DNA from 4 places in the Peribacillus sp. YIM B13477 genome. Region 4 is predicted to be linked to each of the others. Evidence: riboswitches for the same ligand, from Rfam matches in the RefSeq annotation. Region 4 holds a riboswitch; each other region holds the start of a gene.
The links. A riboswitch is a leader RNA that binds a small molecule or an ion and turns the genes downstream of it on or off. The one in region 4 is predicted to bind S-adenosylmethionine.
Positions count from the first base shown of each region.

Region 1: it holds a riboswitch for S-adenosylmethionine, as region 4 does, so the genes downstream of both, ACFX4H_RS13360 (methionine ABC transporter ATP-binding protein) here and mtnK (S-methyl-5-thioribose kinase) in region 4, are expected to answer to the same signal.
Region 2: it holds a riboswitch for S-adenosylmethionine, as region 4 does, so the genes downstream of both, ACFX4H_RS09860 (methionine biosynthesis PLP-dependent protein) here and mtnK (S-methyl-5-thioribose kinase) in region 4, are expected to answer to the same signal.
Region 3: it holds a riboswitch for S-adenosylmethionine, as region 4 does, so the genes downstream of both, ACFX4H_RS16955 (Na+/H+ antiporter NhaC family protein) here and mtnK (S-methyl-5-thioribose kinase) in region 4, are expected to answer to the same signal.

Region 1 covers NZ_JBHZPD010000003.1:332,631-340,199, forward strand. Annotated here, with positions in the region: gene ACFX4H_RS13350 (MetQ/NlpA family ABC transporter substrate-binding protein) at 1-655, opposite strand, end outside; gene ACFX4H_RS13355 (methionine ABC transporter permease) at 677-1,327, opposite strand; gene ACFX4H_RS13360 (methionine ABC transporter ATP-binding protein) at 1,341-2,363, opposite strand; SAM riboswitch class I at 2,698-2,809, opposite strand; gene ACFX4H_RS13365 (GNAT family N-acetyltransferase) at 2,951-3,424, opposite strand; gene ACFX4H_RS13370 (nuclear transport factor 2 family protein) at 3,492-3,860, opposite strand; gene tnpB (IS200/IS605 family element RNA-guided endonuclease TnpB) at 4,301-5,506, shown strand; gene ACFX4H_RS13380 (amidohydrolase family protein) at 5,757-7,067, opposite strand; gene ACFX4H_RS13385 (zinc-dependent alcohol dehydrogenase family protein) at 7,244-7,569, opposite strand, start outside.
Region 2 covers NZ_JBHZPD010000002.1:636,840-644,408, reverse strand. Annotated here, with positions in the region: gene metC (cystathionine beta-lyase) at 1-996, opposite strand, end outside; gene ACFX4H_RS09860 (methionine biosynthesis PLP-dependent protein) at 993-2,105, opposite strand; SAM riboswitch class I at 2,192-2,305, opposite strand; gene fumC (class II fumarate hydratase) at 2,632-4,014, shown strand; gene ACFX4H_RS09850 (hypothetical protein) at 4,124-4,366, shown strand; gene ACFX4H_RS09845 (ABC transporter ATP-binding protein) at 4,424-5,569, opposite strand; gene ACFX4H_RS09840 (PucR family transcriptional regulator) at 5,683-6,567, opposite strand; gene ACFX4H_RS09835 (NAD-dependent epimerase/dehydratase family protein) at 6,748-7,569, shown strand, end outside.
Region 3 covers NZ_JBHZPD010000005.1:215,772-223,340, forward strand. Annotated here, with positions in the region: gene ACFX4H_RS16920 (alkyl/aryl-sulfatase) at 1-362, opposite strand, end outside; gene ACFX4H_RS16930 (DUF2975 domain-containing protein) at 992-1,477, opposite strand; partial or broken gene ACFX4H_RS16935 (transposase) at 1,692-1,998, opposite strand; gene ACFX4H_RS16940 (LysR family transcriptional regulator) at 2,237-3,115, opposite strand; gene ACFX4H_RS16945 (chromate transporter) at 3,361-3,990, shown strand; gene ACFX4H_RS16950 (chromate transporter) at 4,039-4,584, shown strand; gene ACFX4H_RS16955 (Na+/H+ antiporter NhaC family protein) at 4,920-6,227, opposite strand; SAM riboswitch class I at 6,417-6,524, opposite strand; gene ACFX4H_RS16960 (SOS response-associated peptidase) at 6,856-7,527, opposite strand.
Region 4 covers NZ_JBHZPD010000001.1:759,059-766,627, forward strand. Annotated here, with positions in the region: gene deoD (purine-nucleoside phosphorylase) at 1-598, shown strand, start outside; gene ACFX4H_RS03825 (lmo1851 family serine protease) at 876-2,336, shown strand; gene ACFX4H_RS03830 (LCP family protein) at 2,451-3,338, shown strand; gene mtnA (S-methyl-5-thioribose-1-phosphate isomerase) at 3,513-4,559, opposite strand; gene mtnK (S-methyl-5-thioribose kinase) at 4,574-5,776, opposite strand; SAM riboswitch class I at 5,855-6,008, opposite strand; gene ACFX4H_RS03845 (carbon-nitrogen family hydrolase) at 6,080-6,862, opposite strand; gene ACFX4H_RS03850 (pyridoxal phosphate-dependent aminotransferase) at 6,962-7,569, shown strand, end outside.

The sequences.
Region 1 (7,569 bases), on a different contig from region 4:
CATGGAATAAAGAATCTTTTAATGTAAGGCCTGCTTCGACGGCAAAATTATTATTGATGGCTGAAGCATCGGCATCATCCAATAGACGCGGTGTATTGCCGGCAGCAACAGGCTGGATTTTCAAGTTTTTCGGATTTTCCTTAATGATTTCCAATGATCCCGATCCATTGAATTCTTCTTTCAATGTAATCAATCCAGCTTCCTGAAGCAGGAGCAGTGCACGGCCAAAGTTTGTTGCTTCATTCGGAACGGCAATCGTAGCGCCATCCGGAAGATCTTCGAGACTTTTATGTTTTTTCGAATAAAGGCCCATAGGTGCAATGACAGTCGACCCGATGGCCTCCAATTTCAGATTTTGATCTTGAACGAACTCATCGAAATAGGCGACCGTTTGGAATGAATTGGCATCAATTTCACCTTCGCTTAACGCAAGGTTCGGTTGGATATAGTCATTGAAAGTGACCAGTTCGATATTAAGCCCTTCCTCTTTCGCTATGTCGACAATGTATTCCCATGTTCTCGTATCCCCGCTGCTGACACCGACTTTCACAGTTTTCACATCGTTCGAACTCCCTGATGCACCCTCATCGTTCCCGCATGCTGCAGCCACGATGGCCAATGCCATTACCATGATCGTTAATAAGATTTTTTTCATTTTTCCTGCCTCCTGTTATTTTTATCTTCTTCTGATTTTTCTTGAAACAAAATTCCCGGTGGATTGCAATAATTGAACGATGATCACGAGCGCCGCTACTGTGACGATCATCGTCATCGTATCGAACCTTTGATAACCGTAAGCCAAGGCTAAATCCCCGACTCCGCCTGCACCGACGGCACCTGCCATCGCCGTAGATCCAACAAGCCCGATTGTCGCTGTTGTAAATGTAAGGATCAACGAGCTAAGTCCTTCAGGAATCAAAAAGCGGTAAATGATTTGCCATGTCGTCGCCCCCATCGCCTGAGCCGCCTCGATAATCCCTTTGTCCACTTCCAACAGAGAGTTTTCCACAAGCCGGGCAATATAAGGAGCCGCGTAAAAGATTAGCGGAACAATGGCCGCATTCATTCCGATCGCACTTCCGACAATCATTCTGGTAAGCGGAATAACTGCTACAAGCAAGATGATGAAAGGAACGGACCGCAATATATTGATGATCGGGTTCAATACATTAAAAATCCATTTATTCTCCAGGATGTGACCCTTTCTTGTAATGACAAGCAGGATACCGAGCGGAAGCCCGATCAATCCGGAAAACACCAATGAGATGGCTACCATATAAAGTGTGTCACCGAAAGCTGTCAACAGCTGCTCTGCCGTTATTTCCATTCCCCAAAGCGTATTACCCATTTATCTGCACCTCCTGGACGAGAATCCCCTCATCTTTAATATATTGATAAGCCTTATCCACCTCATTTTTGCTCCCCGTCACTTCGATGATCAAATTCCCGAAAGGCGTTTCCTGGATTTCAGAAATATTGGCTGATAAGACACTTAAATGAACATCATACTTCTTCGAGATGGTTGAAAGTAAAGGAGTACCCGAAGTAGTTCCAATAAAATTAATTTTCCAAATAATCGGGATATGGGACCCTATGCTTTTTAAGAAACTTTGTGGAATTTCGTCATGTATGACCGTTCTCACGAAGTTTTTTGCAATATCCGTTTGCGGCTTGGCAAAAACTTCGAAAACCGAACCTTGTTCAACGACGCAGCCGCCCTCCATGACCGCTACCTTATTGCAAATTTCCCGAATGACAGACATCTCATGAGTGATTAGCAGAATGGTAATATTGTATTCTTCATTAATTTTTTTTAAGAGCTGCAGAACTGCACTCGTTGTTTGTGGATCCAATGCCGAAGTAGCTTCATCACACAATAAGATCGATGGATTTGTAGCCAATGCCCTCGCAATGCCGATCCGCTGCTTTTGCCCGCCGGATAATTGATCCGGATAACTCTTTGCTTTGCTCGATAAGCCAACGAACTCCAACAGCTCGCCTACCCGGTTTTTGATTTCTTTAGCCGGAGTTCCCGATAAAACCAGCGGCATGGCAATATTATCAAAAACAGTCTTTGAGTTTAGCAAGTTGAAATGCTGAAAGATCATCCCGATTTTTTTCTTTTCTGCCCGTAATTCCTTCGGGCTTAATTTGGTCAAATCCTTGCCCCCAACAACCACCGAACCATCTGAAGGATGTTCAAGCAAATTGACCAATCTGATCAACGTACTCTTTCCGGCCCCGCTATAACCGACTACCCCGAATATATCCCCCTTTTCCACTGTCAAATCAATGCCCTTCAAAGCCTCGACAGTCTGTTTCTTTGTTTGATAAATCTTTTTAACACCTTGAAACTCAATCATCCAATCTCCCCCCATGCTGTTTATTTATACGAATTCCTTATCCAGAGAGAAGAGCTTTGCAACGCTTCATAATGATAGGGTTAAAATTCAGGAGTGAAACTGCAAAATTCACGAGTAATTACGTGAAACTCACGAGTAAGTCTGCGAAATTCACGAGTAAATCCACCAAACTCACGATTATTGCGCGAAACTCACGAGTAATTGCACCCATTCTCAAAATAACCATATACATTTTGAATAAACAAAAGAGGCCTCTTCCGTCATCAGACAGAAGAGGCCTCTTTTAGACATAAAAAAGAGTAAACTCTTAAATTAATTATCTAAGAAAAGCTCCTTCTTATCTTTCAAACTTTCGTCCGTTGGAATTAGCACAGTATTTTTACAAAAGTAAAAACCCGCTGCCGAGGTATCATAGGGCCAAGTCCCTCCACATCTCTTGATAAGAATTAACGTTGTATTTAATTATGTCCTTCACTATATATTCTATTTTCTCTAAAGTCAACCATATTTTTTATCGCTATAAATAGTTTCATAATATAGTGAATTGATACTTTTTTATTATATCAATATATTTTATTTTCCTACTTTTATAATGATTTACCCATTCTCCATACAGGGTATTTTTCATTTTCTTCCCTTATCTTCACCATGCCTGAATTCGTATATAAAGAAATCGCCCTTTGATTATCCGGAGAAACCCTTAAGTGATATTCGGATACATTAAATTGCCTGAAAAAGTTTTCTGCGTAGCGAACCAATTCCTTGCCAAGGCCTTTACTGCGGTATTCGGGAATAAGGTAAAATAGATTCACATAGCCAATTTCAGTTCCTTCGTACTCCCGAATTTGAAGTTCCATTTGTCCAATCGGTTCTTGGTCCTTTTCAATGATCACCTGTCCATCAGGAAATTTGCGGACCCTTTCTTCCATTCGTTGCAGATATGCATGTTCATCTCCAAAACCAGCATCAGTTCCAAAACTTACAATAAAGGAATCTTTCCGGAATTTAATGATAGTATCTTTATCTTTGTCCGTATCAATGGTACGAAAGATCAACTTCATCCACCCCTATCATTTTAGTGAAATAGTTTTCAAGCAGGGAAAACTTTCTTTTTCATAAATAAAAGGCTTAAAGGGGCCCTTTTGTTTTTGTGCCTTGATGAAAAAACATCTGCCATCTTCCATTCGCACATTTCCAGATTGAACTTCTTAAGGTATGTTCCAGCTTATCTTCATCAAAAATCCGGTATGTAGTTAACACGGTATCATCAGACAATGGATGCATCTCAAATTGACTTAGGGTCATGTTCACCGCTCCGGCACCCTCTTGCCCCATAAAATCGCTTTTTGTCCATATGTTACCCGAACTGCCGAACTCAAAGAAATCATCTTTCAATAATGATGAAAGCACTTCTGGAGATGTACGAACTTCAGATTTTAACAATTTCTCCTCCAGCTGATACAAATGCTCTTTTAATAATGAAGATTCCCTGTCCATTCATCTTGCCCTCCTTTTTCAACCATTTCCCTCGAAACAACGAAATTGGAAAAATCGTGAATAATTAATACGTAGATTTTCAGTAATTCATGAACCATGCGATTTAAGTTTTTTATCCAGCTGCTTGCCGATTAGCAGTTGGCTCATATGCGGTCAGCGGCATTTTTTCGTTTTTAACCGTTTTTGCCGTCCCTATTTTCTTATTAATATTTTTAACTTGCTTACTTTGTTTATATATTTCAAAGAAACTGGACTCACGACGGATTTCTAAGTGCTAAGAACAATTTTATCATTTCCCGCCAGAAGACTCCCTCTTCAAGCGTGTGAAGGGCGAGAGCCCAACGGTAAGGGGGAGATGAATGGCGGTTGGCCTAAACCAAAGTATCCTTTTGACAAACGTACGTTCTCTGGTTGATAATAACAATAAGGGGGTGAAACCAATGGTCGTAAACAAAGCTTATAAATTTCGAATCTATCCAACGAAAGAACAATTAGTTCTCATCAATAAAACATTTGGCTGCTCTCGTTTTGTCTATAACTTCTTTTTAGGCAAACAAAATGAGAAAGATGCTTACTGGTATATCTGTGAAGAAATGAAGCAGAACGGCCAATTACCTTTTAATAAATGGAAAGGATCTTTTGTGAATAAATACGCAACAATCAAAGAACTTCCAGCTTTAAAGAAAGAATATTCTTTCCTGAAAGAAGTAGACAGTATTGCCTTACAGAAATCGGTGGAAAATTTAGCAGATTCCTATAGTCGATATTATAAAAAGCAAAACAAGTCTCCACGCTTCAAATCAAAAAAGAATCCGGTCCAGTCCTACACGACTAAACATACGAATGGAAATATCGGAATGATTGGAAACCAAATCAAATTGCCCAAACTCGGTTTAGTTCGTTTTGCTAAAAGCCGCGAAGTCGAAGGGCGAATCATCAATGCCACAATCAGGCGGAACCCTTCAGGTAAATACTTCATTTCCGTTTTAGCCGAAACCGATGTACAAGTACATCCTAAAACGAATCGTTCGTGCGGTGTAGATGTTGGTTTGAAGAACTTTGCAATTCTTTCAGATGGTACGGTCTATCAAAACCCAAAATTCTTCCGGACGGTCGAAAAAAAATTGGCCAAAGCACAACGGATTCTTTCAAGGCGACAAGAAATAGCTTTGAATCGAAATAACCCATTGTCTGAAGCTAAAAACTATCAAAAACAAAAACGAAAAGTGGCCATCCTACACGAAAAAATTTCAAATGCCCGAATGGATTACTTACATAAAGTCTCTACCGAAATCATCAAAAACCACGATGTTATTGGAATGGAAGACTTGCAAGTGTCCAATATGATGAAAGATCACAAACTAGCTAAAGCGATTAGTGAAGTATCTTGGTACCAATTCAAAAAAATGTTGGAATACAAAGCAAGATGGTATGGTAAACAAATCGTGACCGTATCAAAAACGTTTGCTTCTAGCCAATTGTGTTCTAGCTGCGGGTACCAAAATAAAGACGTTAAACATCTGAAACTTCGTGAATGGGATTGTCCTTCTTGTTTTACTCACCACGATCGAGATATTAACGCAGGACTTAATCTAATGAACGAAGCCATAAGGCTTCTAACCGTCGGAACGACGGGGTTAGCCTAATTAAAAATTGGCCTATAGGCTAATGTTCTTAGGAATCCCCCACTTCAATCAGACCATAAGGTCGATTAGTGGCGGGTAGTTCAATCCACAATACTAGCGGTAATTCCTTTTTGACTGCCATCCGATGCGAACTATTCCTTACTAAAACATAATAATAAGTTCCTCAAAATGAATCATCGAGTCCATAAAAAAAAGGAGCTGCTAATGGCAGCTCCTTTCTTCTGTGCATCCGGTTGTTTTCCCATCAGTGTTATCGTGATAGGGTTCCTTGCAGACGATTGGTTTCGGCGATTACTTTTTCTTCATCGATCGTTAAGCAGCGGCCATCTTTCACTACCACTTTTCCATCAATGTATACATCACATACGTCATTTCCGCGTGCTGCATAAAGCAGGTGCGAATAGGCTTCACTCAGTGGCTGCAGGTGTTCTTTGTTATATGGGTAAATGGTGATGAAATCCGCCTTTTTACCAGCTTCCAGTGATCCTGTGTGACCCATGCCTATCGCTTCGGCGCCCATTCTTGTGGCCATGGCGAGTGCTGTTTGGGCAGGGAATTTTGTGGCATCCTTATACATTCCTTTTTGCAGTAATGCGGCTGTCCTCATTTCTTCGAACATATCGAAGTTGTTATTGGAGGCGACGCCATCTGTTGCCACTCCCACTTTAATGCCTGCATCAAGAAGGCTGACGACATCGGCTATCCCAGATCCGAGCTTCAGGTTACTGATTGGATTATGGGCAACGCGAACATCATGCTGTTTTAAGATCGCCCGTTCTTCATCATTAAGGACCACACCATGTGCCATGACGGTGGGCTGATCGAACAGGCCTAGACGGCGGAGGTGCTCGACAGGTCGGGATCCGTAACGTTTTTCGATGTCGAGGATTTCAAAGTCCGTTTCCGATACGTGGATGTGCACCATCAAATCATTCTCTTTTGCAATTCGTGCACTTTCCATGATCGCTTCAGGCGTGCAGGCATATGGGCTATGCGGTGCGACCATGGTAGTCAGACGGCCATCGGCAAATGCTTTATAGTTTTTTGAAAACTGCTCAGCCCCCATGAGGTTCGCTTTTTGGTCTTTTTCGGTACCCAAGCTGAAGATCGTATAGGAAAAGGCTCCGCGCATTCCTGTTTCGCCTATCGTCTCCATGACGGCACCCGCATCTATTCCATTAGGATTGAACATATCCGAAAATGTCGTTGTTCCTGATTTCATCATTTCCATAATGCCTAGCTGTGAGCTTACAGAGGCGATTTCCGTTGTAAACTGGCTTTCGATTGGCCATATTTTCGTTTCAAGCCATGGCTTCAGCAGCATATCGTCCCCGATACCGCGTAAAAGGGTCATTACAATATGCGAATGGGCATTCACAAGGCCTGGCATGATCCATTTCCCGCCAAGGTTGACCACATGATCTGCATCTGCCAATTGCTGTTCATCATGCTGGCCGATGTAGGATATGGTATGATCTTGTACAATCATCATGCCGTTTTCGATGATTTGGTTTTCCTTGTCCATCGTAAAAAATGTAGCATTCACATATATTGTTTTCATAAGTATTTCCTCCAAAGTCGTATCAGTATCAACATGTCCTATTCCGCATTCTAAACTAGCACCTTACAGGTAATCAAGTAATTCCATATTATCAGGGGCCATTTCACTTTACCTTAGGAACCTATTGGAAGAGCACCAAGATAAATGCTTCAATTAAGTGGTTATCCTTTGTGAAATCAGCTGCTTAAAAATATCTTCCCTTTATTGCTCGTGACAATAATCGCTTCTTGAACATCTTGAAGGCTGTAGTGGGAATCGGGCATCATGAACTTCAACTTTTCATCAGCAATGAACCCCATCAAAAGGTTAAATGTTTCCTGCCAAGTTCGAACGGAAGCCTGCTGATTCCAATGCCGAAGATGAAACATTTTAACATCCACTTTTGTCCTTCGTGAAATTTCCGCCCAATTCACAGACTGTCCTGATAAAAGGCCAATCGTCAATAAGATGCCATTAGGCCGTACGCAAAAAGCCAGTTCTGAACCATAGATGCCGCCCACTG
Region 2 (7,569 bases), on a different contig from region 4:
TTCTACCGCTCCCAGGCTTACGGCAAAAACAGGGAGCTCGACAGTGTTCACGAAGGAACGGAAGATTTCCTCACTTTCCAATTCAAATGATAGGACCGCCCCTGCTCCGAGTGACTGGCCTTTCTGGATGGCGTGCTGTGGATGATCGGCTAGGCCGGGATAATACACTTTTTTCACCAAGGGCTGCTCCTTTAAGTAGGCTGCAATCTTTTCTGCCCCTTTTTGTGAATGTTCCATTCTAACTGACAAGGTTTTCAAGCCTCTCATTACGAGCCAGGCATCCTGGACACCAAGGACCGCTCCAAAGGAGTTTTGAAGCGAACCGAGTCTTGCCGCCAATTCCGGATCTTTCACGACCGCAAGCCCAGCTACCACATCACTATGTCCGGATAAAAACTTCGTCGCGCTATGAAGGACAACATCAGCGCCCAGATTCAGCGGTTTTTGCAATGCGGGCGTCAAGAATGTATTATCAACAAAACTTAAGGCACCGGCTTTTTTTGCGATATCACATACAGCTTGAATATCGGTCACTTTAAGTAAAGGATTTGAAGGCGTTTCAATGTATATGGCCCTGGTATTTGGCTGAACCGCCGCTTTGACACTTTCAAGGTCTGTCATGTCAACGAAGGTATGCTCAATATTGAAACGGTTCAATACGCTTGTGACCATCCTGAACGTTCCGCCATACACATCTTCGGAAATGACGATATGATCCCCGGCAGACAATAGCAGGAAGGCTGTTGAAATGGCAGCCATACCTGATGAAAAGGCAAAGCCGTGAGTGCCTTCCTCAAGTTCGGCAATGATGTCTTCAAGTGCCTCGCGGGTTGGGTTCCCGCTTCTGCTGTAGTCATATTTGCCGAATTGATCGATATCGGATTGATGGAAAGTCGATGCATGCTGGATGGGGACGCTCACACCGCCCGTTGCCGGATCGAATTTATGTTGATTATGAAGTAATTTCGTTTCAAAGCTAAAATTTTGATCTGTCATCGTAGTGCCTCCCTTTTTACATGTGCGAATGCTTGCTGCAAGTCACCAATCAAATCGTCGCTATCCTCGATGCCAACGGAGAAGCGGAGCAGTCGGTTACAAACCCCGTTTGCCGTTCTGACTTCAAGCGGTATATCGGCATGTGTTTGTGTGGCAGGATAGGTGATGAAGCTTTCAACTCCTCCCAGGCTTTCTGCAAAGGAAATTAATGAGAGCGATTGTAAAAATGGGTTGACCGCCGCTTCATCAATGATGCGGAAAGAAATCATGCCGCCCCGGCCTGGATACAATACGTCCGTAACACAATCATGCTCCGATAAGTAATCTACAAGTATCTTGGCATTCTTTTCATGACGCTCCATCCGCAATGCCAGGGTTTTCATTCCGCGCATCAACAGCCAAGAATCAAATGGGCTCAAGACAGCTCCAGTGCCATTATGATGGAAGGCAAGTGCATCACATAATTCAGCGCCGCTAGCAACGATCAGTCCGGCGAGCACATCATTATGACCACCGAGATACTTGGTTGCACTGTGGATCACAATATCAGCTCCAAGCAAGATGGGTTGTTGAATAAGAGGCGTGTAAAAAGTGTTATCAACGATTAGCAATAAATTATATCGTTTAGCCAATGCGGCAACGGCGCTAATATCCGTTTGCTGCATAAGAGGGTTAGTGGGAGTTTCGATGAAGATGGCTTTCGTGTGAGGAGTGATGGCTTTTTCGATATCCTCCAAACAACAAGTGTTTACATAGTCACACTGCAATCCCCATTTTTTAAAACCTTGTTCTAACAGCCGATATGTACCGCCATAAAGATCTTCACTGACAATCCACGCATCCCCGGATTTAAAAAGGGCGAGTATAGTGGAGATGGCGGCCATTCCTGAACTGCAGGCATAGCCTTGGTCTCCTTTTTCCAGATCGGCGATGGATCGCTCCAATAGCTGGCGGGTAGGGTTACCTGTCCTTGTGTAGTCGAATCCCGTCGATTGACCGATTCCTTCGTGGCGAAAAGCTGTTGAAAAGTATACCGGCGGATTGACTGTTCCTGTCGCCGTTTCACTGCGATTTCCTAATTGAGCAAGATATGTTTCAGGTTTATACATGGTTTTCACTGCTCCTTTGAGTTAAATAAAATAAAAAAAAGTCTTCTTTAAGAAGAAGACTTTGATTAAGTAGGGACGAGTCATTCTTCTTATCTTCCAAGTTCATAAACTTGTGGAATTAGCACCTTTTCATTGGTTTGAAACAAATGAAGGTTGCTGAGGTGTCATCGGGCCATTCCCTCTACCTCTCTCGATAAGAGTTTAGATTATTCAATTTCTTTTGAATTTACTATATATACAAAACGCTGTCAAGGACATTTTGGGGGTGATGATGTGTTTGTGTTCATGGCCAGGTCAATTGAAGCCTAGAGGTGCCTACACTTTATGTGTCAAAAAAGAATATCCAAATTTTCATCTAAATATGAACGGCCTAGGATTTTCCAGAAATATGGAAAGGGTCAGCGGGATATTTTTGCTTTAAAATAATAAAGTTTGTACAATGTATGGAGAGAAAGAATAATCCGACATTATTCATTTCATATGCAAAAATTCTTCAATGAATAGTGCAAACTTAGGAGGAGAATACATGGAATACAGAATCGAACGAGATACGATGGGTGAAGTGAAAGTTCCTGCTGATAAATATTGGGGAGCACAAACTGAGAGAAGCCGTAACAATTTTAAAATCGGTAACGAAAAAATGCCGATTGAATTGGTTCGTGCATTTGCATACGTTAAACAAGCTGCTGCAAAGGTGAACTATGATCTTGGTGACCTTTCCGAAGTTAAAAAGAACGCCATCGTCAAGATTTGCGGCGAAATCCTTGAAGGTACGCTTGATGAACATTTCCCGCTTGTAGTGTGGCAAACGGGAAGCGGTACGCAAAGTAATATGAACGTGAATGAAGTGGTCGCTAACAAAGGGAATGAATGGTTAAAAGAAAATGGTGAATCGGAAATCCTTCATCCGAATGATGATGTTAACAAGGCACAAAGCTCAAATGATACTTTCCCGACCGCCATGCATATTGCAGCCTTTATGGAAGTCGCTGAAAAATTGGTTCCTGCCATCAAAGCACTTCGTGATACATTCGATACAAAAGAAAAAGAATTTTGGGATGTCGTGAAAATCGGCCGGACACATCTTCAAGATGCTACACCATTAACATTAGGACAAGAAATTTCCGGTTGGAAAGCGATGCTCGATAAAGATTTGGCGATGATTGAGGAAAGCAGCCAAAAACTATTGAACCTTGCTCTAGGCGGAACGGCTGTAGGAACCGGAATCAATACAAAGAAAGAATTCCCGGGACTTTCCGCCAAACAAATTGCAGCGGATACAGGATATCCTTTTGTCACATCTGATAATAAGTTCCATGCATTGACTAGCCATAACGAAATCGTCTATGCACACGGTGCTTTGAAAGCATTGGCGGCGGATTTAATGAAAATTGCAAACGATGTCAGATGGCTGGCAAGTGGACCTAGAAGCGGAATCGGAGAAATAGCCATTCCGGAAAACGAGCCGGGCAGCTCCATCATGCCAGGTAAAGTCAATCCGACCCAAAGTGAAGCGCTTACCATGATTGCGACACAAATCGTGGGTAACGATGCTACAATTGGCTTTGCAGCAAGCCAAGGTAACTTTGAATTGAATGTATTCAAACCAGTCATCATCTATAACTTCCTGCAAACGGTCAAATTATTGACGGAAGGCATTCATTCCTTCAACGATAATTGTGCGGTTGGCATCACTGCAAATGAAGATAAGATCAAAGAAAATGTAGAGCGTTCCCTTATGCTGGTAACAGCATTGAACCCGCATATCGGTTATGAAAAAGCAGCCAAGATCGCCAAAACTGCCTTCAAGGACAACTCCACGTTAAAAGAAGCGGCGTTGAAACTGGGGTTCCTGACGGAAGATGAATTCAAAGCATGGGTCGATCCTGCTAACATGGTTAATAAATAATTGGATGGAAGTACCCTCCCTCTAGCATTAGGGAGGGTGATTCCATGTGTTAAAATAATGGAATCGACAAATACTGAAATCATAAGTATCGGGAACAGGAGGAAAAACAATGTCTATATGCCCGCTTTGCAACGGCCTAAGAAAAATTCATGTGGATTGCCCGGAATGCGGCAGTGAACTTGAGGATAAAGGGAAATTCATGGATTATGCTGATGATTACAGTGCTTATATGGATATCGACATACTTAAAGAAAACGACGGATACCCTCAATCCCTTCAAAAAGGGCAATGCCCCCATCTCATGAAATGCCCTGAATGCGGACATGATGAAGTGGTATTGGTCCAGGAATGAATCTCCCTTTATTTGAATAAACGTTAAAAGACCCATAATGAATGGGTCTTTTCATTTTTAATTTGCAGATAACTTCATGCTTTCCTGCATCAGTTCATCTTCTTCAACCAAAATGCGATGTTCGGTCCCTTTATCAAAAAAGTGCGCTTTATTCATGTCGAGGGCAAGTTCGATCTTTTCGCCTGCCTGGATAATGTTATTGGCATCGACCCTTGCAACGAAGTCCTGCCCCTCTAATGTGGAGTAGAGCATGATCTCCGCGCCCATGAGTTCGGCTACATCAATTTGGGTCGTGAATGTAGTGTTAGGGGACTCCGTGAAATAAGCTCCTTCATTATGGAAATCTTCCGGACGGATGCCAAGGATTACTTCTTTTCCGACATATCCTTGATCACGTAGCATTTTCATCTTAAATTCAGGTATTTCAAGCGTTTGTTCGCCTATTTTGATTGTGCCTTCTTTTAAAGTCCCGGTAAAGAAGTTCATGGCAGGAGATCCGATAAAGCCGCCGACGAACACGTTTATTGGTTTCTCATAAACATCCTTTGGAGCACCGACCTGTTGGATGATACCATCTTTCATTACAACAAGACGTGTCGCCATGGTCATTGCCTCTGTTTGGTCATGTGTGACATATATCGTTGTGGTGTCGAGCCGTTTATGCAGTTTAGCTATTTCCGCACGCATTTGAACCCGCAGCTTTGCGTCGAGATTGGATAATGGCTCATCCATCAAGAAAACTTTTGCGTCCCTTACAATTGCGCGGCCAAGTGCAACACGCTGGCGCTGACCACCTGAAAGCGCTTTAGGTTTCCTGTTTAGCAGCTCTTCAAGTCCGAGAATCCTTGCCGCTTCATTGACTCTTTGCTTGATTTCAGCTTTTGGCGTTTTCCTGAGCTTTAATCCGAATGCCATATTGTCAAATACAGACATATGAGGATATAAGGCATAGTTCTGGAAAACCATCGCAATATCGCGATCTTTAGGGGGGACATCATTGACTCGCTTGCCGTCTATGTATAAATCCCCTTGGGAAATGTCTTCCAGTCCGGCAATCATCCTTAATGTCGTTGATTTACCGCAACCTGAAGGTCCCACAAAAACGATGAATTCCTTATCGGCAACACGAAGGTTGAAGTCTTTAACAGCCGTCACCTTTTTATCATAAATCTTGAATATATGATCCAACACTAACTCTGCCATGAAAAATCCCCCTTTTAAACTCTTAGATTACTTGTACCAATTAGCTATAGTCTAAGCTATAGGTTTTGAAAAAAGTATGGGCATATTGCACAAAAAAGTGTTTACATTGGAAATCAATCATTCAGTAAAAGTATCAAGTATGCAGTAAGGGCATGACGGAAGTTTCTAATATCGAGACCAGTTTTTTCAGAGAATTTATCGATTCGGTATTGTAAGCTGTTCCGATGTATATAAAGCTGTTTGGCGGCATATGTGGCATTGGAGTTACATTCGATATACGTTTTAACCGTTTTGATAAGCTCAGTATCCTGCTTGGTCTTGCCAAGAATTTCATTGATAAACCAATTTGCATTCTTAAAGGATGGATCATTTATTAATGAGTATGGGATGATGTCTGCCAAATCAGTCACTTTTATATCCGGCAGATGCACCTGTGCCACTTCAAAACACTTTTTCTCTTGAGTCCAGTGATGGCGAAGGTCTTGATCTACAGGGTGAAATCGCCCGGTGAACATACGGGTCTTTACATAAAAGTCACTTTCAAGTGTGGAAGTAATGGCGATCAGTTCTTTATTTGATAATGGTTCATCCTTGTCCGGTTCAATTAAGACGCCTGCCATTTCATTTTCCCAAATAATAGCTGCGTCAGATTGAACGAAAGCGAGGAAGGCCCCTTCAAAATCGGAGTTGGAAAAATCAGCATGAGTCAACTTGAAATGAAGGAATCGAACATTCTCCCAGCTCGTTAAAGGCAATGGTGCATTCGGTTCGGATAAAAAATTTTTCCATGATGAGCCTGGATGTGCATTGAGGTTATTTGGGTTTATGGAAGGAACAAAAAGCAGTTCCAATAAACGGATTTCTTCTGCTGTGATTTCTGAACGGGGAATACCAAGTATACTTCTGAAGTCTTCGAACCAAACATAATTTGAAATATCATCAGTATCCTTTTTATTGGTAAGAGCGTTCGGGAATTTTTGTTTAAGATTTTCAAGCATCGGTTCCACCTTCTTTCTCCCTTTCCATATCATTATAGCGAAAAAGAATAAAGTTCAAAAGATTAGGATATCTTTAGTTTTTCCGAGAAGGGAAAACTAAAGAAAAGGTGCAAGTATTATTAATTTTAGGAGAGGGTATTGCGTATGCTTTATGGAATATCGTTTAAGAGGAGGAGATCCATGAACATTTTAATATTGGGTGGTACACGGTTTTTAGGCCGATATATAGCAAAATCTGCAATAGAGAAGGGGCATGATGTCACACTTTTTAATCGTGGAAACGACCCATATGTTTTCCCCGAAATAGAACAGTTAAAAGGGGACCGCGACGGAGATCTTGAAATGCTGAAAGGAAGACAGTGGGATGCAGTAATTGATACATCAGGCTTTATCCCTCGAACTGTATCGAAATCTTGCCGGTTGCTTAATCAAGTTAAACATTATACATATATTTCAAGCATCTCGGTTTATAGTGATCCAACCGAACCAGGTATTGATGAAAATGGAGAGGTTCATGCACTAAATGATGATAAAGCAGAAGAAATAACCCGCGGAACGGCTGGACCGATATACGGTGAATATTATGGACCGTTAAAATCATTAAGCGAAAAAGCAGCTGAAAAAGAACTGCCGGGGAAAGTCTTGTCAATTCGTGCCGGGCAAATAGTAGGTCCATATGATTACACTGACCGATTGCCGTACTGGCTTAAAAGAATAGCGGAAGGGGGAGAAGTTTTAGCGCCTGGACGCCCTGGACGTCCAATCCAAATTATCGATGCAAGGGACTTGGCTCAATGGATCATCCAAATGATGGAAAAAGGCGTGACAGGTACGTATAATGCCGTTGGGCCAGAATACACACTGACTATGGGGCAAATACTTGAAGGCTGCAAAAAGGTAACAAGAAGTAATGCTGCCTTTACATGGGTCTCTGAAAAATTTTTAAATGACAATAAAGTAGAGCCGTGGGGAGAAATGCCTTTATGGATACCGGAAGAATTC
Region 3 (7,569 bases), on a different contig from region 4:
ACTTTAAATAAGCCTGTTATATTTTGTAACTGAGCCTGCCTCCACAAGCTTGGGTTTACAGTAAAGCTTGCCGGCTGATCTTCTTTGATGAATGAATATCGATTACTATCCCATACCACGTCACCTTTTGAATTTTTAATAGGATTCATATTCAAAGGCGCTATAAATCCTTTATGTGCATTCTTGAAATCTTCCTTGTCTGTAAAATTCAATTGTTCATAAAAAGCCTTATTTGCTGAGATTGTTGCATCTGTTGCCGGTATCGGCTTATCTGAAGCAGCATTTGTAACAGAAGAACCTGCCAGTAAAACAAAAACAATGGGAACGGTTACAATTCCTTTAATAAAAGATATTTTGGACATTTCATACCCCTTTCAAAGTAGATATCTTGTATCTATTCCGAATGTCGAAGTCGTTTTTTTGGATTTTTTTGAATAATATGAATTTATTTTATAATTAATTTGCCATTAAGTATATTTCCTATTTCTAATAGTAACTTCAATTTCATTTATATAAAGGCAATGTTAAATTCTAATATTGATATTTGACCATAAGAAAACCGCCTTGGTGAAAAGGCGGTTCAGACTGTAGACAAACTTGATGAAAATCGAGTTTGTCTACAGTTTTTTTTGGCTTGTACAAATTTGGACGTTGATTGGAACGTAGGGCACTCGCTTTCCGCGGGGGGTCCGGGAGCCTCCTCGGCGCACTTGCGCCTGTGGGGTCTCCCTTTAACTCGCTATTCCCGCAGGAGTCTCGTACCTTCCGTTCCAATCAACTATGTTTAAAATTTTAGATGGAACTCCTTTTGCCTACAGCCTTTTTTGTTTTAAAATAGAACTATTAAAACTTAAGGTGATGAGGATGCTTTCGAAACAAGATTCTATTCAGCGAGATCAACTTGAAATGATTACTTTAGATCAACTGGTGCCTGCGAATCATTTAGTTCGTAAAATTGAGGCTTCCATTCAAAGTCCTACATATCCGTTAATCATTCATTTTTCGACATTATATCTGGGGCATTTTTTAATGGCTTTTGAAGCGCGTCCACAATGGCTGCGATGATACTTGTTGCTAAAATACCCATTAGACATAATGATGTAGGACCCGCTGCATCATCACTACCTGTGACTTTAGCAAGCACCCTTAAGCTTACTATTCCTAAGAAAATGAGGAAAATGACTGTAAAAGCACTTTTCTTTATAATCTTCAAAGATTTAAGGGATAATTCAGAGAAAGCATTGTTCTTTTCGATGTAGGTTAATAGTTTATATGCTTGATACAACGCAACAGAAAACGCAATACAGAATCCGTATGCACATACTAAAAAGGGGATTAGGAAGTAAGCCGTATCTGGATGTACCCTTGCATCTCTAACGGCTATCTCAGGCAACCAGATACACAAAGCAAGCACTGCAATTCCAGCCAGAAAAATAATTACCTTTAAGAAAGTGGTTGAACCTCGTTTAACATGCATTTAAAACACCTCACCTATTTAATGACAACTTGATTTTAGCATATTATTTATCGTATAACAGTAAATTTATATTGTTTTTATTTATATTATTATTGTTATTGAAATATCTTTTTAATTTTAACAAAAATAAAAAGCACTTCTCATTACAAAGAAATGCTCTTACTTTAAAATGTTAAATTTACAACTTGTTCAACAAAACTGCCCGTTTAGATTTATGTGGTCTTCTGGTGCACTGAAGAGGCGTGTTTGTGAGATCGTTGAAGGTTTGATGGCAGGCTTTACAGCGGTAACGCTGCTGTTTCACCTTTCCAGCACATGTTTTAATAACGTATTTACCAAATCGCACAACAAAATGGCTATCGCAATGTGGACAGACAAGAATAGCTTTATGCTTTTGTACCTGGATTTCATCAATTGCACGAATAGGAGCCGACATCGGTTTCGTTCGAGACTGCAAGCAATATACAAGTTGCTGTTTCATTTAATGCATTGGCGAGCTTCTTTATTTCCTTTAACTCCACGCTATACCATCTCCGAACCATCATTATATCTTTTATTATGCCCATTAATCCCTTTGTTTGTCTAACCGAAGACTGAACAACAAAAGACAAAATGCCCCTCCCGATAGAGAAGAGCTTTTATAATCAATGCAGTATATTCAATTTACCATGACTTTTGCTTGCTGCCGGGGCTACGCCGTTAACCACGAAACTGAAAACGCTGCCAATTGTAAGTGTGAACAAAGGCAGCGTCCCATCCTTATTGAAGAAAATCAACAAATTTAGACACTCCTATTTTATTAAAACGCTTGTTTTTCCTGACTAGCCATAAATTTCTTGCCATATTTATTCTGTATATATCCACTTCCCGCAAAAAGCCTTGCTCCAATTCTCTGGCCACTGTCAACCTTGGCAAAATGCTGATTCCAAGTCCAGCTTCAACCGCACTTTTTATCGCTTGTGTACTGCCAATCTCCATGTAGCTTTCAATTTTTTCTAAAATCCCATGCTCCCTTAGCATATTTTCTACGATAAGCCGTGTTCCGGAAATGGATTCACGCCAAATCATCCTTTCATTTCCCAATTCCTCTAGCTGTATTTCTTTTCTGTCTTTCCATGGGTGGTCGGATGGACATACCAATATCAATTCGTCTTCAGCGAACTTGTCTACAATAAAATCGGTGTTTTCTACAAGTCCTTCCACCAAGGCCAAATCAATGACATCGTTTGAAAGATCCTCCAAAACCCGGGGCGTATTTTTTATCGTCAATGTCACTTTTATTTCTGGCTGTTGTTTTTTGAATCTCCCAAGCAAGCTAGGCAACAAATACTCGCCGATAGTCAAGGAAGCCCCTACTATGAGATTTGCATTGTATTTCCCCGTCGATTGCTGAATCACTTCTTTTGAATGGTTGAAGTCATTTACTATGGCTTTAGCAAAAGGGTATAACAGCTTTCCTGCTTCTGTAACTCTCAGCCTTCCTTCCTCACGGTCGAATAACAAAGTATTATAATAATTTTCCAGTTGATGGATCTGCCGTGTTACAGCGGGCTGAGATAAGAAACTTAACCTCGCTGCCTGGCTTATACTTCCTTCATCCACCACTAAACAAAACATTTTCAGATTTTCCAATTTCAAGGAAACGACCTCCATGTTTTTAGATAGTTTATTAAAATGATAGCATCTTTATGTAAATGGTGAAATGAAAATAGGGAAATAGATTCTAAGGCTATTCAATTATTGGCGGCATTCTTTATAAAACGGATGAATCTTCTGGGTATAACGTTTTGTTATACCCGATGATTTTGTTGCAATTTACCCAGCCCTTTTTCTTTGATATGTTAATGATAAGAATTAAACAAAGCATGCAAAGGAAGTGACCGATGTCAATGAAAGGACAATGGAAAACTCTATTCCAATTATTTTGGACCTTTTTTAAAATAGCACCTGTCACATTCGGAGGCGGGTTTGCGATGATCCCTTTAATCGAAAATGAAGTGGTGGAAAAGAGAAAGTGGATGAAAAGCGAAGAAGTTACGGATGTTTTTGCTTTATCTCAGTCCGTACCGGGAGCTGTCGCCATTAACTCCGCCACCTTTATCGGCCATCGAATTGCCGGAATGAAGGGGGCAATGGCAGCCATGATCGGTGTTTCATTACCTACCTTTTTAATTGTTCTGCTCCTGGGCATTGTGTATTTTTTCATTCAGGATAATCCGAAGATAGAATCTGCTTTCATATCGATCAGAGCTTCCATAGTAGCCATCATCGCCTATGCGGCTATCAAGATAGGAAAAACGGCAGTTGTAGACAAATCAACTTTCTGTATTTTAATAGCAGGAATTCCCGTCCTCTTATTTCTTCACCCTGTGATGGTTATAATAGCAGGAGCTCTAGCGGGTATTGTGACCATCTCCATTAAGAGAAAATTAGGTTACGATGTCAAGATGGACAAAAAAGATAGGAAAACAGAAGAAAATGATTTCGAACCTTTCATGGGTGCTGGCATATAGGTAAATCAAAAAAGGATCTAACTAATTTTTAAGAAAGCATGTGATGGAATGATGGAATTGTGGGAGTTGTTTAGCACCTTCTTTATTATCGGCTTTGTATCTTTCGGAGGCGGATACGCCATGATTCCCGTAATAGAATCGGAAGTCTCACAGCATGGATGGATGACAACGCAGGAATTCACCGATATAATCGCCATTTCCGGGATGTCCCCAGGACCTGTCACCGCCAATAGTGCCATTCTCGTTGGCTATTCGACTGCTGGGTTAGCAGGAGCCATATCATCTGCTCTAGGAATCTTGCTTCCTGCCATTATATTCGTAACCGTTATAGCCACATTTTTCAGCAAATTGAATCATTATCCAGTTGTTCAATCCATGTTTTATGGATTAAGACCGATTGTCACTAGTTTGATCATCTTTGCAGCGATCAGTTTAGCACTTTCCAATCATATGATAGCCGTGAACTTTTCATGGCATACGATAAGCTTACTACTCGTTTTTGGTTTATCGTTATTTGCCTTAATGAAATTACGCTGGCATCCAGCCTATGTAATTATTCTTTCTGGTTTAGTTGGTGTTGTCCTCTATTCATGACAGGTGTCGCACACAAAACCATCATTAATTTGGACAGGAATTAAGCAGAAAAATTGAAGAATGATTGATACTGTATAAGTGCGAGAAAGCTATATTAAGTTTATGTATTTACCAACAAAAAACACCCTGAATCCAATGATTCAGGGTGTTCAGACTGTAGACAAACTCAATGAAATTTAAGGGGTTTGTACAATTTGAACATTGATTTCCCCTCCAGGCACTCGCTTTCCGCGGGCGGTCCGCCCTCGGCGCGTTTACGCCTGCGGGGTCTCCCCTGGACTCGCTTTTCCCGCAGGAGTCTCGTACACCCGCTCCAATCAACTTTGTTTTAACTTTTAGTTCTTCGATCCATCATTTCCCGGCTGAAACCGTGGAAAACCAATCAGGATGGCAATGACGCCACAAAGTCCAATCAGGATTGGGTAATATGAATACGGCAAGATGCTTAACGGAGAAATCTTTGCTACCCCTGCTGCAACAAGCAGTTGTGCTCCATATGGGATCAACCCTTGGATACAACATGCAAAAATGTCAAGGACGCTCGCCGATTTCCGCGGATCAATCCCATACTTTTCAGCAATATTTTTGGCAAGTGGCCCGGCAATGATAATCGAAATCGTGTTATTTGCCGTTGAAAGGTTCGTTAAACCAACAAGCCCCGCAATGCTGAATTCCGCCCCTTTTTTCGATTTGCTATTTCGTGTCACTAGGTGGAGTAGATAATCGATGCCACCATTATGTTTGATTACGGCTACCATACCTGCAATTAAAATGGCAAGGAAGGAGATTTCATACATTCCTGCCATTCCTTCTCCGACTTTTTGAATGACACCCAACGGTTGATAACTACCATCAGTCAAGCCGATGATTCCGGCAAATACGATTCCGATGGAAAGGACCAAGAACACATTGACTCCTGCCAATGCAGTGACCAATACGCAAAGATACGGAAGAATCTTCACCCAATCATAAGACTGTTGGGAAATGTCAGCTTGTTCACCCATCGTTAAAATTCCTAGGATGGCACAAGTGATGATGGCTGCAGGTAAAACGATGAAAAAATTCACTTTAAACTTATCCTTCATTTTCGTTCCCTGAGTTCGGACTGCAGCAATTGTCGTATCTGAAATGAATGAAAGGTTATCCCCAAACATCGCACCACCAATAACGGCCGCCATTGAAAGGGCAAGCGAAATATCTGTTTGCTCACTAATCCCTACCCCGATAGGTGCCAGGGCAACAATCGTTCCCATGCTTGTCCCCATGGATAGTGAAATGAAACAAGCGATGATGAAAATTCCTATCATTAATAGATTTTGCGGGAAAAGCGCCAAGGCAAGATTCACAGTTGATTCAACCGCCCCCATGCCATTCGCAACTTTCGAAAAAGCGCCGGCCAAAAGGAAGATGATAACCATTAACATGATATTAGCGTCACCGGCACCTTTACAGAAGATATCAACTTTTTGATTGAATGTCTCTTTCCGATTCATCGCCAATGCAGCTGCCGATGCAATTGAAATCGCTACAATCACCGGAAATGAATAAAAATCTTTAGTGATGATTCCGGACCCAATAAATAAAATTAAAAATACGACAAATGGGATCAATGCCCATGGATTCCCTTTATTGTTTGCACTCATGATGTACACCTCTTTTTATTTTTCCCGCGACATGTGTCACAGCTCTTATTCTATTAACAGTTTTCGCAAATAACCCCAATTTGAACCTACCTGATTTTCCAGTCATGGAGCTGTAGCAAAAAACTGGCATAAAAAAGACCCCTTCTTTTTAACAACAAGAAGAGGTCTTTTAATTTATAAAAAACACCCTCCTTATCTTTCAGGCGAAAATCAGCCTGCTGGATTTGGCACAGCACTCCATTTAAGTCCGCTGCCGAGACATCTTCGGGCCAGTCCCTCCGTCTCTCTTGATAAGAAGATTACATTATATAATTATTTTAAAATTACGATGCCTTCCAGAAAAGTGCCACGCTGAAAACTTGCCTGAGTTCGTGACATCAAAAGTCGTTTTGAAAAGCAAATATAACAGTACAGCATTTTGTCTATTTTCGCAAGGGTTAATTTTAAAGTGTTTCACATGCACTCCTTACTGTTTATAAAGAGAACTAAGTTGATTGGAGCGGGTGTGCGAGACTTCTGCGGGAAAAGCGAGTTCCTGGAGACAACGTTCAAATTGTACAAACCAAAAAAAAATGCAGACAAACTCGATTTTCATCGAGTTGTCTACATTCTGAGAGGTCTAATTACCTCAGCAAATTTGTTGGATTAGGTTAGGTGAATTATTTTTAGTCGAGTTCACATCTGTCGATACTTCAAATGCTTCCATCTGTTCCGAATCGAATGACTTTAAATACTGTTGCAAATATGCAGTATCATTAATGGAAGGATTTAACCAATCTTTTTCATCTTCTGATTTTAGGATGACAGGCATGCGATCATGAATGCTGGTCATTAGCTCATTAGGCACAGTTGTTATAACGGAGCACGAATAGATGCTGATGCCTTCAGGAGATTTCCAGGATTCCCAGAGACCGGCCATTCCAAATGGAGCATGATTCTTCAGTTTTATACGCATCGGTATTTTTCTTTCTGGTGTCTTCTTCCATTCATAAAAAGAGTCAGCGATTATCAAGCATCTCTTCTTCTTATACGCATTCCTGAAGCTTGCTTTCTCAGCAATGGTTTCCGCTCTGGCATTGATCATTTTGTAGCCCGCTTTTTCGTCTTTTGCCCAGAAAGGAATGAGTCCCCACCGAAGATATCCAAGCCGATTCCTTACCCCGTCATTAATGACGGCGAGCACGGATTGGGAGGGAGCAATATTGTAGCTGAATTGGTATTCCTCATCAAATGACCCTTGAATATTAAACCGTTCTTTTATTTCTTCTATGTCAGTGAAAAGAGTGAAACGTCCACACATAATATCGCCACCGTATTAAGATTTATTACAGTGTATCAAATG
Region 4 (7,569 bases):
TAAACTTTATAATGAAGTTCGTAACATGTTTGGATATACAGGGACATATAAAGGAAAACGAATTTCTGTACAAGGTACAGGCATGGGTGTCCCATCCATTTCGATTTACGTGAATGAATTGATGAATAGTTATAATGTCCAGAAGTTGATCCGTGTGGGAACTGCAGGAGCGATTCAAAAAGATGTAAAAGTCAGGGATGTGATCCTTGCCATGAGTGCTTCCACCGATTCACAAATGAACCGTATGACTTTCGGCGGGGTGGACTTTGCCCCGACCGCAGATTTCGAATTACTAAGAAAAGCTTATGACGCCGGCACGGCAAAGGGCTTGCAATTGAAGGTCGGTAATGTATTTACGGCCGATCAGTTTTATAATGATAATAGTGAATTGGAAAAATGGGCAAAATACCAAATACTTGCAATAGAAATGGAATCAGCAGCCCTATACACGCTTGCTGCTAAATTTGGCCGCCAAGCTTTATCTGTATTGACCATTTCCGATCACATTTTAACTGGTGAGGAAACGTCGGCGGATGAGCGCCAGTCAACTTTTAACGAAATGGTTGAAGTGGCATTGGAAGCAGCAATCCAGGACTGATAATTGTATGTAAATGACAGGCGGGTGACCAGGAATAAGTGATCTGTATAATGGCGTTTGGATACAGGCTCATTTGTTCCAGGTATCCGCATTTTTGTAATATCAGGAGATGCCTGTTGTCCTTGGAGCATTCTCCATGATTTGAAGTTTTAAAAAAATACATATGGCTATAAGTTGTTATTTTTGATAACTATTATTTTTCGATTGGCATGAAAGCTGATAAAATAGGAATGAAATCGTTTATATCGTCATGAAGAATGAAAGTGGTGAGGCTTCAGTGGAAGAAGAAAATCAAAAACAGCCAAAAGAGGCAGGGAAATTCATTAAAATAAAGAAGTTTACGTTCATTATGGGGATTTTCTTAGTCATATTTCTAACTGCAGGGATTACTACAATAGCCTTGACCTTTGGAGATGAAAAAGTAGAGTCATTAGCACCGGATAAGCATGCGGAATTTGAAAAGCTGTATTCTACATACGATAAGATAAAAGATGACTATTATGAAGAGGTTGATGAAGAAAAGCTGGTTGACGGCGCAATTAATGGAATGATCAAATCATTGGATGATCCCTATTCCGCTTATATGGATAAAAAGGAAGCATCGAGTTTCCATGAGAGCATCTCTTCATCTTTTGAAGGAATCGGTGCTGAGATTCAGGAGCAGGATGGACAAATCATGGTCGTCTCACCGATAAAAGGGTCCCCAGCAGAAAAGGCAGGGGTAAAGCCAAATGATATCATATTAAGTGTGGACGGTAAAAGTGTTGAAGGACTCAGCTCTTCTGAAGCTGTCCTGAAAATTAGGGGCGAAAAGGGAACGAAAGTTGATCTATCCATTTCAAGAGCTGGTGAGTCGGAACCGATTAAGCTCACCATTAAACGGGACACAATTCCGATTGAGACGGTTTATGCGGAAATGCTTGATGATGGAGTTGCCAAGATTCAAGTGACCAGTTTTTCCGAACATACAGTCCAAGAGCTGAAAACGGCGCTTGAGGAAATGTCGAAGAAGGACATGAAGGGTCTCGTATTGGATCTGCGGGGAAACCCAGGAGGACTTCTTGATCAAGCAATAGAAATGGCAAGCCTGTTCATACCTAATGGGGAAGTGGTCCTTCAAGTTGAGGAGCGCAGCGGGAATAAAGAAGTCTATAAATCGGAGAATGATGGAGAACTGAAAATCCCGGTAGTCGTGTTGATTGATGACGGAAGTGCCAGTGCTTCTGAAATCGTTGCAGCGGCTGTCAGTGAATCAGCGGACATTCCATTGATCGGTGTCAAGTCATTTGGGAAAGGGACAGTGCAGACTGCCCAAGACTTTAAAGATGGTTCTAACTTCAAATATACGGCAGCTAAATGGTTGACTCCTGAAGGCAATTGGATTCATAAAAAAGGGATCAAGCCGGATATTACTGTGAAGCTTCCTGATTATGCGAGCCTTCCGTACATTTCGCCTGATAAGGAATTGAAAGCATCCGATTCTTCGAGTGAAGTGAAAGCGGCTGAAGAGATGCTGAAGGTAGCAGGACATGATCCAGGTAAAATAGATGGATTCTTCGATGAAGCAACCAAGAATGCGGTCACAGCATTCCAAAGGGAACAAAAAATTAAAGAAACCGGCACCATTAAGGATGATACTACCGTGAAATTGATGCAGGTCATCCAGGAGAAAATCCTTAAGAATGACACACAAGTGAAAAAGGCAGTAGAAGTATTAAAGAAAGAAATCAATAAATGATGTTGATCGAAAAGCCTGTCAGCGGATATCGTTGGCAGGCTTTTTTTTTCGTTTCATGCATAATATTCCAAAATTAGGCAGAAAATAGGGGTAATTTTCCGATGAGGTGAGGTAATGAAAGAAAAGGTATTGTTCATATATCTATTGGTCTTGATTCTGGCAGGCTGTACCTATGCCCCTTTACCCAAACAAAATGGAAATGAAGGTACGGAAAAAAAACTAACCAATGAAGATAACCAGGAAAACGATAAAACCTTTCTGTTAATTGGTGTTGACACAAGGGGAGAGCAAAAATCTCGATCAGATGCGATTATCCTTGCAAAATACTTTCCTGAGCAGGAGAAACTGAAGCTGGCTTCCATTATGCGTGATAGTTATGTGAAAATCCCCGGGAATAAATCAGGATATAACAAAATAAATGCTGCTTATTATTATGGTGGGAGGGAATTGCTCAAGAAAACCATACAGGAAAACTTCGATGTCAAGATCGACCATGTAGCGGTAATCGACTTTAAGGGATTTGTGAAGATGGTGGATTTACTTGCCCCTGAGGGGGTGGCGGTGAATGTGGATCAGGAAATCATAGATGATATGAGCATCCAAGCAAGCGTCGGTAAAAATGTTTTACATGGTGAGGAAATATTGAAATATGTCCGTTTTAGACATGACGATGAAAGTGATTTTGGAAGGGTTGAACGACAACAAGAAGTAATGGTTCAATTAAAAACAGCGTTTATAAATCAAATCTCATCCTTCGAAGGGATGGCGGCCCTTCCTAGTATAATCGAACAAGGACTCTCGTACTTGGATACGGATATTGGACTGAAAACAATAATGGAAATGGGTCCCAAAGCAGTCTTCCATACACCGGACACGGTCGAGACCTTAAGGGTTCCAGTGAAAGGAAGCTTTAAAGATGAAATATATCCCCAGTCCGGTGCCGTTTTGGAAATAGACTACACTAAAAATAAGAAGGCACTTCAGGAGTTCTTTTCAAAATAATAAGAATGTCCTATTCTCTTTTATTATCGAAGACATCCTAATATTAACTGAAGATGTTCATATTTAAATATTGTATTATAGACCTCGCAAGAATAATCTTAATTCAATCACCTTTAAAAAACGAGAGGGATAAAAAATCCTTCTCGTTTTTTAACACCATAAAAGGAACCAGGATCAATTAACAAAATGCGGAATGTTTTTGAAGAAATCCGGTGTTATGATGCCGTTTTCGGTAATGATGCTTGTAATTAGATGATTCGGTGTAACGTCGAAGGCTGGATTGAAAGTCTTCACGTTTTCCGGAGCGATCCTTACATCCTGAATGAAGGTGATTTCCGTTCCATTCCGTTCTTCAATCGGGATGGATGTGCCGGATTCGATAGAAAGGTCGAATGTGCTTGATGGTGCGGCTACATAAAAGGGGATACCAAAGTGCTTGGCTAATATGGCCAATCCCAACGTCCCGATTTTATTGGCAGTATCTCCATTTGCCGCAATCCTGTCGGCCCCGACTATAATTCCCTTTATTTCTTTCTGGTGAATCGTATGGGCAGCCATATTATCAGAAATTAAGGTGACGTCAACTCCCGCTTGCATCAATTCCCAAGCCGTCAAACGCGCCCCTTGCAGGACAGGCCTTGTTTCACATGCGTACACTTTTAGCGGAAAGTCCCTTTCTTTAGCCAGGTGGAAGGGAGCCAAGGCAGTACCATACCGGGCTGTGGCGATTCCCCCAGCGTTGCAATGAGTAAGAATGGAATCTCCTCTATTGAATAGGGATAAACCATGTTCCCCGATTTTCCTGCACATTTCTTCATCTTCAGCAAAGATGGCTTTAGCCTCCGATATAAGTGCTTCCTTGGCAGTTGAAATGCTTTGAGCAGCCTGCAAGGTGTTCTCCATCCTCCTTAACGCCCAAAAAAGGTTGACTGCAGTAGGCCGTGAAGAGGCGAGCTTTTCAATATGCCTCGTTACATTTTTCTTGAATTCCCCTAATTCAGCGGTTGTTTCCTGCTTGGCGCCAAGTGCAACACCAAATGCTGCCGTCAGCCCAATTGCTGGGGCACCGCGAACTTTTAATGTCAAAATGCTGTCATATACATCATCAACAGAATGAAGTTCAATAAATTCAGTTATGGAAGGAAGGGCTTGTTGATTTAATAATGTAATATGGGTATCATCCCAATGTACCGAATATGGTAAGGGTGCAATTGTAGTCATGTTCAGGTCTCCTTTTAAATGGTTGAGTAAGATGGCAGTGTCCGTTGCTTCAACGCTTCAATGACGGCTGGAACATCCAATTCATCCCGTTTTTTAATTAATAAAGTACCGATTTCCAATGTTGCCGTTTTGGCTGCGATCCTTCTTTCTTTATCTTCAATGACGTTTAAATCGGCTACATGGGAAAGGCCAATGGTTCGCCGAATCAGTTCGCAGCCGGCAAAGCCGAATGCATCTTTTTTGAATTTTGTCAGTAAATAAGGCAGATAACCCTTCACATGGCGGAATGGACTTTTATTTTGGACCTCCCATAATTTGGTGTAAGTTTCTTCAAAGGCATTCCAAAATTCATGAAGGAGCGTGAAAATCTCTTCCTTTCCAGCGCCATTTCGTGTAATTGCCTGAAAGAGAAGGTTGGCGGTGTATTGACCAAGGTCAAAACCAACTGGCCCATAAAAAGCGAATTCCGGGTCAATAACCTTTGTTTCAGTTTTACTTGCAAATATACTTCCAGTATGTAAATCTCCATGAAGCAAGGCTTCCTGCTCGGTTTCAAAGCTTTGCTTCAGCTTGGCGACCTCAAGTATCACTTCTTGATCATTCCATATTTTTTGGGCGGCATCTTTCAATTCCACCTCGAAATCTCCAGGGAGTTCCTCAAAAAATGGATCCGTGAAAATAAAGACCTCAGTGATTTTGCAGAGTTCGGGATTCGTGAAATGTCGGGCCACTTCCTTTTTCGAAGAGGGTTCTAAATGATAATCGGATGTATAAAATGCCGTCTTCGCAACATACTCACCAATATGCTGTGAAAGCAATGGATATGAATCGCCATCGATCAATCCTGTTCTAACGATTTTTAAGTGCGATAAATCCTCCATGACTGTGATGGCAAGCTGTTCATCCGAATAGTAGACTTGCGGTACGAATTCGGGGCAATAACTTCTGAAATGAATCAACGCATTCGCTTCAATGGCTGCCCTTTTCAATGTCAGCGGCCAGCTTTCACCAAGTACCTTGGCATAAGGGACCGCTTGTTTGATTATTAGACCTTTGTTTGTGACCGTGTTTGTAATTTGAAAAACATAATTTAAGTTTCCATCGCCGATTTCATTACATTTCAAACTTGCATCCGCATTGACCAACCCAAGTTTTTTTGCAAGAGTTATAGCTGTTTCGTTTGTCAATCTCTTAAAATTTGAATGGTTTTGAGTCATTCTTTTCCCCTCCAGATTCAAAATAAGAATAAAAAAGCCTCTTTCATATAGAAAGAGGCAGAAGTTTTGGCTTCGGACCTCTTATCTTCCAGAAAATGAATTCTGGTGGAATTAGCACCGTGCTCTGTGGATTCAATAATCCGGCGGAAGATCCGCCCCATTTCACAATGGTATTACAGTCGGTTGCTGGGCTTCATAGGGCCTTTATCCCTCAGCCTGCTCTTGATAAGAGTAAATGTTTTCTGAAATTTTAATCTTCGGGAAAATAATATCAACTTTTTAAATAGTTTGTCAATGGGTAAATTAATAAAAGTCAGGACGGCGATCTTCGAATACAGGTATTTTGTTACGTGCTTCCGTAACTTTGTTGAAGTCCAAGGTGCCTGTCAATAGTTCGTTTCCTTCTCCGGCTTCACTTATGATATTGCCCCATGGATCAATAATCAAGGAATGGCCCGCAAATATATTATTGACATCCGAACCTGTACGATTAACGGCTACAACATAGGCTTGGTTCTCGATGGCACGGCTTATCAATAAGGCTCTCCAGTGATCGAGTCTCGGCTTTGGCCATTCAGCCGTAACGAAAAGAACTTCCGCGCCTTGAACGGTATGGGCTCGCTGCCATTCAGGGAAACGAATGTCATAACAAACGAACCCGGCACATATTTTTTCATCAAGGGTAAATAAACCATCTTTTTCACCTGGCTGCAGGAAATGATGTTCATCCATTAATTGAAATAAGTGAAGCTTATCATATTCTTTAATGAGCTTTCCGTGTTTATCGATGATGATCATGGTGTTATAGATTCCCTTGCTTGTTTTTTTCGCAATGGAACCGCCGATGATGTGAATCTGGTGTTTCTGTGCCTGTGTTTTAAGAAATTCAATCGTTTTTTCTGCCTCTTGATCAGCAATCTCATTCAGCCTGGTCAAGTCGTATCCGGTTGTCCAAAGCTCTGGTAATATGACGATATCGGGTTGGGACCGAGCTGCTTTTTCCATCCATTGTTCTGCAACCTGAAAATTGATATCTGGTTGCCCGAAAGCTATATCCATTTGAATACAAGCTATTTTCCACTTCATCGTTTAAAACCCCCACATGTAAAAAATGCTTTACAAGACTACGATAAACATATATCATTTGTGACTAGAATTTCAAGAAATTTCAGAGAAGGTGTATAAATGGTGCAATTCGAAAAATCCGGACTGCTTCAGGACCTGCCCAAGCAGTTTTTTGCTTCACTGGTCGCAAAAGTCAATGCAATCACGGAGCAAGGACATGATGTCATTAATTTAGGCCAGGGAAACCCTGATCAGCCGACGCCGGAACATATCGTCAAAAGTTTGCAAACTGCCGCTGAAAAAACGATTAATCATAAATATTCGCCATTCCGGGGACATCAATATTTAAAAGATGCTGCTGCCGTCTTTTATGAGCGGGAATACGGTGTCAAGCTGGATCCGAATAGTGAAGTGGCAATTCTCTTCGGGGGAAAGGCAGGTCTTGTCGAACTTCCGCAGTGTTTATTGAATCCAGGTGATACGATCCTTGTTCCAGATCCCGGCTATCCGGATTATCTTTCCGGTGTTGTTTTAGCCCAGGCAAAGACCGAACTGATGCCCTTGACAGAAGAAAATGATTTTCTTCCGAAATACGATGACATACATAAAGAAGTTCTTGATAAAGCCAAAATGATGTTCTTGAATTATCCGAATAATCCCACAGGCGCTTCTGCAACTGAAAGTTTCTTTGATGAAACCGTCTCCTTTGCAAAAGAACATTCAATTTG